2 regions of the Stenotrophomonas sp. 89682_Sma genome follow, and region 2 is predicted to be linked to the other one. Evidence: riboswitches for the same ligand, from Rfam matches in the RefSeq annotation. Region 2 holds a riboswitch; the other holds the start of a gene.

Region 1 (5,529 bases), 270 kb from region 2:
GTGCGCGGCGGCGACGACGCCGACAAGGCGCGCTGGATACCGGTGAGTGAAGCCCTGGACATGGGCCCGCAGCTGTTCGAAGACCACCTGCACATCCTGGAGTATTTCCTCGGCCGCGGCTGACAGGCCCGGCCTCCCCACTGGCGGATAGACCGCTGGTGTCACTCGACGCGAAGGAGCTTCCGTCATGCACTACCTCGATAATCTTCTCCTCAACACCGACAGCTACAAGGCCAGCCATTGGCTGCAGTACCCGCCGGGTACCGATGCCACGTTCTTCTACGTCGAATCACGTGGCGGCCTGCACGATCGCACGGTGTTCTTCGGCCTGCAGGCGATCCTCAAGGACGCGCTGGCACGACCGGTCACCCACGCCGACATCGACGACGCTGCTGCGGTATTCGCCGCGCACGGCGAACCGTTCAACGAGGCCGGCTGGCGCGATATCGTCGACCGGCTTGGCGGCCACCTGCCGGTGCGCATCCGCGCCGTTCCCGAGGGCAGCGTGGTGCCCACCCACCAGGCACTGATGACCATCGAGTCGACCGATCCGGCTGCGTTCTGGGTGCCGTCGTATCTGGAAACGCTGCTGCTGCGCGTGTGGTATCCGGTCACCGTGGCCACCATCAGCTGGCACGCACGGCAGACCATCGCCGCGTTCCTGCAGCAGACCAGCGACGACCCGCAGGGGCAGCTGCCGTTCAAGCTGCACGACTTCGGTGCGCGCGGTGTATCGAGCCTGGAATCGGCCGCGCTGGGCGGTGCCGCACATCTGGTCAACTTCCTCGGCACCGACACCGTGTCGGCGTTGTGCCTGGCCCGCGCGCACTATCACGCGCCGATGTCCGGCTATTCGATTCCCGCCGCCGAGCACAGCACCATCACCAGCTGGGGCCGCGAGCGCGAGGTGGACGCCTATCGCAACATGCTGCGCCAGTTCGGCAAGCCCGGTGCGATCGTGGCGGTGGTGTCGGACAGCTATGACATCTACCGCGCGATCAGCGAGCACTGGGGCACGACGCTGCGTGATGAAGTGATCGCCTCGGGCGCCACCCTGGTCATCCGCCCCGACTCGGGCGACCCGGTGGACGTGGTGGCCGAAAGCCTGCGCCGGTTGGATGAAGCCTTCGGCCACAGCCTCAACGGCAAGGGCTATCGCGTGCTCAACCACGTGCGGGTGATCCAGGGCGATGGCATCAATCCGGACACCATCCGCGCGATCCTGCAGCGCATCACCGACGACGGCTACGCCGCCGACAACGTGGCCTTCGGCATGGGCGGTGCGCTGCTGCAGCGGCTCGACCGCGATACGCAGAAGTTCGCACTGAAGTGCTCGGCGGCGCGGGTCGAGGGTGAGTGGATCGACGTCTACAAGGATCCGGTCACCGACGCCGGCAAGGCCAGCAAGCGCGGCCGCATGCGCCTGCTGCGCCATCTGGACGATGGCAGCCTGCATACGGTGCCACTGCCGGCCAACGGCGACGACACCCTGCCGGACGGCTTCGAGGACGCAATGGTGACCGTGTGGGAGAACGGCCGCCTGCTGCACGACCAGCGGCTGGACGACATCCGCACGCGGGCGGCCGTGGGGCATTGAAGGTGCATCCCGACCGGGGTCGGATCCCGTTGCAGCGCATCGGGCTCTGCCCCCTGCGCTCTTGACCGGCGCCACCAACAGGTCCACCTTGCACACGCCGAAGGTATCCCTCCCATCGCTGCGGCGCGGGGAGGGATTTAAACGGGAATCCGGTGAAGGCGCCTCGCGCGCCCATTCCGGAGCTGCCCCGCAGCGGTGAATGGAAACGAATCCTGCCAACAGCACTGGGCGCATGCCTGGGAAGCGGCAGGGAGTAGGTGGGCTGCGGCCCGTGTCCATCAGCCCGAATACCGGCCCCGGCCGGGGGACACGACCGTCCCCTGATTCGACCTGGACTCTCCGCGGGGAGGGTGCCGGGGCCGCCGTTGTCCTGCGCGTGCAGGCGGCGCGGCCGCGCGCGTCCTTTTCACGGTATCCGGCCCGCCCTGTTCCACCCACGCGCTGATGCATGGGCCACCGCCGTTGCCGGCGGTCCATGCGGTACCTGACGATGACCGAGCTCCAACGCCCCACCCTGACCCTGCCCGCCGACGGCAAGCGCCTGCTGCTGCATTCGTGCTGCGCGCCCTGTTCGGGCGAAGTGATGGAGGCGATCACCGCCTCCGGGATCGACTACGCGATCTTCTTCTACAACCCCAACATCCACCCCGTGAAGGAGTACGAGCTGCGCAAGCAGGAGAACATCCGCTTCGCCGAACAGCACGGCATTCCGTTCATCGACTGCGACTACGACACCGACAACTGGTTCAGCCGTGCGCGTGGCATGGAGAACGAACCCGAGCGCGGCATCCGCTGCACGATGTGCTTCGACATGCGTTTCGAGCGCACTGCGCTGTACGCGCATGAACACGGCTACGACACCATCAGCTCGTCGCTGGGCATCTCGCGCTGGAAGAACATGGCGCAGATCAATGACTGCGGCATCCGGGCCGCCTCGCGCTACGAGGGCCTGCAGTACTGGGACTACAACTGGCGCAAGGGCGGCGGTGCCAGCCGCATGATCGAGATCAGCAAGCGCGAGCAGTTCTACCAGCAGGAGTACTGCGGCTGCGTGTACTCGCTGCGCGATGCCAACCGCCATCGCCGCGAGAACGGCCGCGAGCGGATCAAGATCGGCCTGCTGTACTACGGGCAGGACGCTGAGGCGCCGCAGGGCGATTGACCTGTGCCGCCGGGGCGGCCACGCTGGTCGCCCCTTTTCGTTGTAGTGGACCTGCCATGACCGCCCTGCCCGCCGACGTCGCCCTGCTGGTGATCGACCTGCAGCCGGACTTCATGCCCGGTGGCGCGCTGGCCTGCGACCAGGGTGATGCGCTGGTGGCACCGATTGCTGGACTGCTGGCGCAGCGCCGCTACCGCACGGTAGTGGCCACCCAGGACTGGCACCCGGCCAATCACGCCTCGTTCGCCAGCCAGCACCCCGGCAAGCGTCCGTTCGAGACCATCCTGCTGCACGCGCAGCCACAGACCCTGTGGCCCGACCATTGCGTGCAGGGCAGCGATGGCGCCGCTCTGCACCCGGGCGTGGACTGGGCCGTGGCCGACCTGATCCTGCGCAAGGGCACGCGCCAACAGGTGGATTCGTACAGCGCCTTCCGCGAGAACCACGGCCCCGATGGCGAGCGCCCTGCCACCGGCCTGGCCGGTTGGCTGCACGAGCGCCGCATCCGCGAAGTGCACGTGTGCGGCCTGGCCCGCGACTACTGCGTGCTGTGGAGCGCGCAGGACGCGGTGAAATCCGGCTTCCGGGTGAAGTTCCTGTGGGAGCTGACCAAACCGGTGACCGAGGCCAATGACGCGATGGTGCGCGAGGCGCTGGGCAAGGCGGGGATCGCGATCGCCTGACGGGCGACCGCCGGGCATGGCCCGGCGCTACCGGATCGCGCCCTTGGGTAGCGCCGGGCCATGACCGGCGGATACGGATCAGATAGAGCGTTAGCGGAACACCACCGTGCGGTGCCCATTGAGCAGGATGCGGTGCTCCACATGGCGGCGAACCGCGCGTGCCAGCACCAGCGATTCGGTATCGCTGCCCAGCCGCACCAGTTCGCGCGGCGCCATCGCGTGGTCCACGCGGGCCACGTCCTGTTCGATGATCGGGCCTTCGTCCAGATCCTCGGTGACGTAGTGCGCGGTGGCGCCGATGATCTTGACCCCACGCGCGTGTGCCTGGTGGTACGGCTGCGCGCCCTTGAAGCTGGGCAGGAAGCTGTGGTGGATGTTGATCGCACGTCCGGCCAGCGTGCGGCACAGCGTGGGTGACAGGATCTGCATGTAGCGCGCCAGCACCACGAGATCGATGCGTTCGCGCTCGACCAGGTCGATGATCTGCTGCTCCTGCACCGCGCGCGTTTCCGCAGTCACCGGCAGGTGGTGGAACGGCACCTGGTAGGACGCCGCCAGCGGCGCGAAGTCGGCGTGGTTGGAGGCCACCGCGGCGATATCCACCTTCAGCTGGCCACTGTGGGCGCGGAACAGCAGATCGTTGAGGCAGTGGCCCTGCTTGCTGACCAGCACCAGCAGGCGCGCGCGGCGTCGGCCATCGTGCAGCTGCCAGTCCATGCCGAAGCCTTCGGCGAGGGTGGCCATGGCCGCGTGCACGGTCTCCAGCGGCAGGCCGGCATCGCGGTCGAAGTGCACGCGCAGGAAGAAGCGGCCGCTTTCCTCGTCACCGAACTGCTGGGCGTCGAGGATGTTGCAGCCATGGTCGAACAGCAGGCCGGACACGCGGTAGACGATGCCGGTACGGTCGGGACAGGACAGGGTAAGAATGGAATCGGGGCGCATTGCCCGAGTGTAGGGCAGCGCCCTGCCCGGCGGATCGATGGTCACCAATGCAACCGAACGGCTTGGTTCAGTCCCAAGCGATACTTGGGCATCCCCATGGCAAGCTGGTCGGTCATGAACCTGTTGCAACTGATCCGCAGCTTCACCCGCACCGCAGAGACCGGCAGCATTGCCGCCGCGGCCCGCATCCTTGGCATCAGCGCCACCGCAGTCGGCCAGAACATCAACCGGCTGGAGGCCCATCTGGGCGTACGGCTGCTGAACCGAAGCACGCGCCAGCTGGCCCTCAGCGAGGCCGGTGCGCTGTACCTGGCCCAGGTGCGCCACATCGAAGCCGACCTGGCGCGTGCGCAGGCCATGGTCACCGACGGCGACATCGAACCGGCCGGGCCACTGCGCATCGCCAGCAGCAGCGCGTTCGGTCGCCACGTGCTGGCACCGTTGCTGCCGCCACTGCAGCAGCGCTACCCGCAACTGCAGCTGGAGCTGCGCCTGACCGACCGCGCCGTGCAACATGGCCCGGAAGCTGTGGATGCCAGCATCCGCATCGGTGCGCAGCTGGAAGATGGCGTGGTCGCGCGGCAACTGGCACGCGTACCGTTCGTGTTCTGCGCCTCGCCGGCCTACCTGAAGGCGCACGGCACCCCGCAGCAGCCCTCCGACCTGGGCAGCCATCGTGGTCTGCTGCACCGCTTTCCCACCGATGGCCGACCACTGCGCTGGACGCTGCTGAAGGACGGCCAGCGCATGGACGCCGCGCTGCCACCGAGCATGGTCTGCGATGACATCGATGCGCTGGCGACGCTGGCGGCGGCCGGTGCCGGCATCACCCGGCTGGCCGCATTCGTGGCCGAACCCTACCTGCGCGATGGCCGCCTGCAGGCGGTGTTCGGCGCCGATACTGCGTGGCGTCCGGAGCCGATGGAGGTCTATTTCTGCGTCAGCGACCGCCGCGACTTCACCGCCAAGATCCGCGCGCTGTTCGAGCACCTGCAGGCCGGCATGGCGCCGGCCTGGCGGGTGTGAGCTTCAGCGCGCCTTGAACACGCCGCGCGCATCGCGCGGCTCGCAGCGCAGGTACTGCGGCGCCGGTTCCACGCTGTCGCGCAATGCAGCAGCGGCGTGCCACGGCCAGCGCGGGTCGT
Region 2 (5,529 bases):
GCGGCACGCCGACTGCACCGGAACACCTGGCCGCGCACAACTGCCTGACCCATCACTACGTGGGCAAGAGCCTGTGGCAGCTGCACCGCGATGGCCGTTCGCTGTCTGTGGCGGTGGGCGGCAACATCAGCGCCAACGAAGCCTCGCTGTTGCTGGAAGCCGTGCGTGCCGGCGCCGGCATCGCCATGCTGCCGACCTACCAGGTGGCGCCGCTGCTGCGTAGTGGCGAGCTGATCGAGTTGTTGCCCGAGTTCAGTCTGGACGAACTCGGCATTCATGCCGTGTACGCATCACGGCGCCAACAGCCCGCTATCATGCGGCGATTCCTGGACTTCCTGGCCGAGTGTTTCGCCAGCCCGGCCTTCCAGGATCTGGATTGGCGCCCACCGGGCAAGGAGAACACATGAACCATGGACAGGCCTTGATCGACCACAACCGTGCTGCCTGGGACCGCCAGGCCAGCGAAGTGCGCGAATGGTCGCGCCCGGTGGAAAGCTCAACGATTGCCGCCGCGCGCGATGGCCGCTGGCAGGTGCACCTGACCCCGCGCGCGCTGCCGCTGGACTGGCTGGGTGATGTGCGCGGCCGCCGCATCCTGTGCCTGGCCTCGGGCGGTGGCCAGCAGGCACCGGTGCTGGCGGCGGCCGGTGCGGAGGTGACCGTGTTCGATCTGTCCGACGGGCAGCTGGAACAGGACCGCAGGGTCGCCGCGCGCGATGGCCTGCAGCTGCGCACCGTGCAGGGCGACATGCGCGATCTGCACGCCTTCGCCAACGACAGCTTTGATGTGGTCTTCCACCCGATCTCCAACCTGTACGTGCCCGACGTCCGGCCGGTGTGGACCGAATGCCGCCGCGTGCTGGCGCGCGATGGCATGCTGATGGCCAGCTTCTACAACCCGGTGCTGTTCGTCGGTGCGCGCGATCCGCAGCTGGATGCCCAGGGCCTGATCCGGCCGCAGTACGCCATTCCCTATTCGGATCTGGAAGACCTGCCACCGGCCGAGCGCGAGGCGAAGCTGGCGCGGGGCGATGCGCTGACCTTCGGCCACAGCCTGACCGAACTGATCGGTGGCCAGCTCGATGCCGGCTTTGTCATCGATCGCTTCATGGAAGACTGGCAGCCGCAGCCGCGCTTCCTGATCGACCGCTATCTGCCCACGTTCCTGGCCACCCGCGCACGCAGGATCGGATGAGGCGGAGCCGCTGAAAACGCGCGGCGTACAATGGACGGCCCCACGTCATGCAGGTGCCGTCCCTTGTCGTATCCGTATCCGCTGGTCGTGTTCGACCTTGATGGCACGCTGGTCGACAGCGCTGCCGATATCGCCGAAGCGCTGAACCGCACGCTTGAGGACATCGGCATGGCACGCGTGCCGGAAGCCACCGTGCTCGGCTGGATCGGCGACGGTGTGCGCCGCCTGGTCGAACAGGCGGTGCAGGCCGCCGGCCGCGAGGTGGACCTGGCCGAGGTGATGCCGGTGTTCATGGTGCACTACCGTGAGTGCCTGCTGCGCAGCCCGCGCCTGTTCGATGGCGTGGGCGAAGCGCTGGCGCAACTGCGAGCGCGCAATGTGCCGCTGGCGATCTGCACCAACAAGCCCGAAGCACTGGTGCCACCGCTGCTGCAGCACCTGGGCATCGGCGATGCGTTCGCGCTCGTGCTGGGCGGCGACTCGCTGCCGCAGCGCAAGCCCAGCGGTGAGCCACTGCGGCACATCGCCGCGCATTTCGGGCTGCCGGTGGAGTCCTGCCTGATGGTGGGTGATTCGTTGACCGACTACCGCGCCGCCGAAGATGCCGGCATGCCGATCGCACTGGTGCGCTACGGCTATCCGCGCGGCCTCGACCTGGCCACCGCGCATGCGGTGGCGGTGATCGACGACCTGCGTGAACTGCCGGGGTTGGCCGCCGGCATTCCGGTGTAGAGCCGAGCCCATGCTCGGCTGCTTTGCTGCCTGAGCCGAGCATGGGCTCGGTTCTACAGAGAAGGCGCCGGGCAATGCCCGGCGCCTTCTCTCACTTCGGCTGGTAACGCACGCTCAACTGGTACTCACGGCCGGGCTGGTTGAACCACGCCACGGTCTCGTAGTTGCGGTCGAACACATTGGCGGCACGCGCCAGCAGCGACCACGACGGCGTCAGCGCGTACTCGGCGCGCAGATCCAGCGTGCCGTAGCCGCCAACCTTCACCGAGTTGCTGGCGTTGTCAAAGCGCTTGCCCGCGCCCTGTACGGTCAGGCCGGCGCGGAAATCGCCGAAGCGGCGGTCGATGTCCAGGCGCGCGGTCTGCTGTGCACGGCGCGGCAGCCAGTTGTCGAACTGGGTACTGCCGTGGGTGCGGTTGCGCGGGTCGGTGTAGCTCAACTGCGCGTTGATGTCGAAACCGGCCAGCAGCACGCCACCGGTCAGCTCGGCACCACGGATGCGGGCCTTCTCCACCTGCTGCATTTTCATCGTGGACGCATCGTAGGTGATCAGGTCATCGATGCGGGTTTCATACACGTCCAGGCCCCAGTGCCAGCCCTGGCCCTGCTGCGAAACGCCGAGGTTGGCGCTCTTGGACTTCTCCGGCTTCAACGTCGGCACGCCGCTCCACGGGTCGTACAGATCGCTGAAGGTCGGTGCCTTGAACGCCGTGCCATAGCTGGCGTTGACGCGCAGGCCGTGGCCCAGTTCCATCGCCCAGCCAACGCTGCCGGTAGCGTGGTTGCCGAACTGCTGGTTGTCGTCGTTGCGTGCGCTGGCCTGCAGCTGTTGGCTGCCGAAGCGGCCCTGGTACTGCACGAACACGCCGGTGTTGCGGCGGCTGTCGACGAGATACCCGGCGCTGCTGCCGTCCAGATTGTCTTCGCTCCAGTCCACGCCGGCACTCAGCAGCTGGCCCTCGGCCACACCGAAGTCACCCTGCAGCGAGGCGCTGTCACGATGGGTCTGCGCGCTGCCAAACACCCCCGGTGCGCCGAAGTTGTCGGATTCATTGTCGCTGCGGCCGACGTTGGCGGTGAACGCCAGGCGCTCCGACGGGGTGTAGCGCACCTTGCCGGCCAGCACCTGCTGGCGGGTCTCGGAGTAGTTGTAGTAGCCGTCGTAATGGTTCTTGCCGTCGGCGCGCAGTGCGCTGCCTTCCACGTTCCACTGCTCGTTGAAGCTGTAACCGCCGCGCAGGCTCTTGGACAGGTTGCGGTAGCCGTCGCGGTCGTGCTCGTCGGCAAAGCAGCCCGCGGTGAACACCGCGGAAGACCCGCGGCAGGCATCGATGCCATCGGAATGCTGGTAGGCGATATCCGCACCGAACCAGCCGCGCTCGGTGCTGCCGCCGATGCCGCCGCTGGCTTCGCGCAGGCCGTTGCTGCCACCGCCAAGCTGGAAGTGCGGGGCGAAGTCCCCCTGGTTGCGGCGGGTGAAGATCTGGATCACACCACCGATGGCGTCGGCGCCGTACAGGCTCGACTGCGGGCCGCGCACGATTTCCACGCGTTCGATCTGCGCCAGCGGCAGGTCCTGGTACATGGCCAGGCCGAGGTCGGCACTGTTGATGCGCACGCCATCGACCAGCACCACGGTGTGGCCGGAATTGGTACCGCGCAGGAACAGCGAGCTCTGCTTGCCGAGGCCACCGGCATTGGTCAGGTTGATGCCGGCACGCCCGCGCAGCAGTTCCTGCAGCGAGGTGGCCTGGCTGGATTCGATCTGCGCGCGGTCGATCACCTGTGCCGGCGCGATGCTGTCCTGCAGGGCGATCGGGGTGCGGGTGGCGGTGACCAGGATCTGGTCGAGCGCGGTGGTGTTCTCGTTGGCCTGTGCCAGCGCGGGCAGGGCGGCCAGCACGGCCAGGGACAGCATTCGGGACTGCAGCTTCATGGGGGGACTCCAGGTGCCACGCACGCCCGCGTGGCGAAGGGGAGGAGCCGCGAAGGCAGGCACGCGCCGATGCCGCAGCATGGGCTGCGGTCATCCAGCGCCATGCCCACCGCATCGCGACCTGAGGCTTCCGGGCCGGTCTCCGGGCTCGCCGCCGGGTGGCGCGAGGCCACCGTCCAGGCGCCTTCCCATGCCTGCGGCACAGTGGCGGTGTTGCCTGGAACTGACGTGCTTACCGTTGCGGGGGCAGCGCCGGCCTGGCGTGGAATCACGCGTCACCGGCTTCCCGTTTCAACCTGCCGGCCGTGGCCGCAGGTCACCTGGAAGTGCGCGCAGTCTACGGCATCGCAGGCAGTCCCGTTGCGCCACGCCTGCTCGACTGCCTCGGCCGTGCCTTTAGAATGGTTGTTCGATCCCGTGGTGCCGTTGCCGATGTCCGCCCGTTTTCCGCTGTACCTGTGTCGCCCGTCCGGGACGCACGCATGATCCTCGACCTGGTCCGCCATGCCGGCAATGGCCGTGATGAATACCTTGATGGCCGCAGCGACCCACCGCAGCTGGCCGGCCTGCCGCAGGAACTGATCGAGGCCTATGCCGGGCAGTGCTGGGAGCGGGTGATCAGTTCGCCGCGATTGCGCGCGCTGCACACCGCCATGGCGCTGGCCACGCCGCGCGGGCTGGATGTGGAAGCGGATGAGGAATGGGAAGAGCTGGATTTCGGCGACTGGGACGGGCAATCGCTGTTCGACCTGCCGGAAGATGCGCTGGCCGCCTTCCACGCCGATCCGCATGCGTTCCCGCCGCCGAACGGCGAGAGCTGGGGACATTTCGAGCGGCGCATCGCGCGCGCGCTGGATCGCCTGCTTGATGATGATGACCCGGTGCCGACGCTGGTGGTCAGCCACGGTGGCCCGTTGCGCATGGTGCTGTCGCAGGTCTGCGGCCTGCCGATGTCGCTGTGCTGGGCCCTGCGCATCGACCACGGCACGCGCCTGCGGGTGTGGTTGGAACGCGGTGAGGTCGGGCTGGTGGGCGAGCTGCTGGAGCTGCAGCAGCCTTGAGCGCGCTCGCCGGGCATGGCCCGGCGCTACTGATCCCGCTCGACATGGGTAGCGCCGGGCCATGCCCGGCGAGCGCGTGCGCGGAGCCCTCAATCCTCGTCCACACCCTCGGTCACGCTGTCCTCAGCGTCATCGTCGGCATCGAAGCGCTGCTCATGCACCGGGCCCGAGGCCGGGCCAGCCGCCTTCAGCGGGTGCGCAGCGATGCGCGCTTCGTAATCCTGCACCAGTGCCTCGCGCTGTGGCTCGCTCAGCTCCTGCCAATGGCAGTCCAGCAACGCGCCTTCCAGCGAGTACAGCAGGTTCAGGCTGGGCTTGAAGCCGGCGCGCTTGACCTTGACGAAGGCACCGACCGCACCGATCGCGACCAGGTCGTCGCGGCTGCGCAGGCCGACCTGGCGCAGCCAGGCTGCACTTTTGGGGCCGATGTTGCGCAGCTTCGGTGCGTTCATCCCAACGCCTCGACGAACACGCGGGCAATGGCTTCCAGCCCGGCCTGATCCTCGGCGTCGAAGCGGCCGACCTTCGGGCTGTCGATGTCGAACACGCCGATCAGTTCATGACCACGCAGCAGCGGCACCACCAGTTCCGAACGCGAGGCCGAA

The links. Region 2 has a riboswitch for cobalamin ahead of btuB (TonB-dependent vitamin B12 receptor). Riboswitches for the same ligand answer to the same signal wherever they lie in the genome.
Region 1: linked by a shared signal. The riboswitch ahead of ACZK29_RS01275 (epoxyqueuosine reductase QueH) and the one ahead of btuB (TonB-dependent vitamin B12 receptor) in region 2 are both predicted to bind cobalamin.

Annotation. Positions count from the first base shown of each region.
Region 1 covers NZ_CM151147.1:287,468-292,996, reverse strand. The annotation lists gene ACZK29_RS01285 (bifunctional nicotinamide-nucleotide adenylyltransferase/Nudix hydroxylase) at 1-123, shown strand, start outside; gene ACZK29_RS01280 (nicotinate phosphoribosyltransferase) at 188-1,597, shown strand; cobalamin riboswitch at 1,681-1,910, shown strand; gene ACZK29_RS01275 (epoxyqueuosine reductase QueH) at 2,073-2,759, shown strand; gene pncA (bifunctional nicotinamidase/pyrazinamidase) at 2,816-3,442, shown strand; gene purU (formyltetrahydrofolate deformylase) at 3,533-4,384, opposite strand; gene ACZK29_RS01260 (LysR family transcriptional regulator) at 4,499-5,410, shown strand; gene ACZK29_RS01255 (NADH:flavin oxidoreductase/NADH oxidase) at 5,414-5,529, opposite strand, start outside.
Region 2 covers NZ_CM151147.1:557,870-563,398, forward strand. The annotation lists gene ACZK29_RS02530 (LysR family transcriptional regulator) at 1-407, shown strand, start outside; gene ACZK29_RS02535 (class I SAM-dependent methyltransferase) at 404-1,195, shown strand; gene gph (phosphoglycolate phosphatase) at 1,259-1,927, shown strand; gene btuB (TonB-dependent vitamin B12 receptor) at 2,019-3,863, opposite strand; cobalamin riboswitch at 3,980-4,202, opposite strand; gene ACZK29_RS02550 (histidine phosphatase family protein) at 4,346-4,924, shown strand; gene ACZK29_RS02555 (TfoX/Sxy family protein) at 5,014-5,376, opposite strand; gene ACZK29_RS02560 (GAF domain-containing protein) at 5,373-5,529, opposite strand, start outside.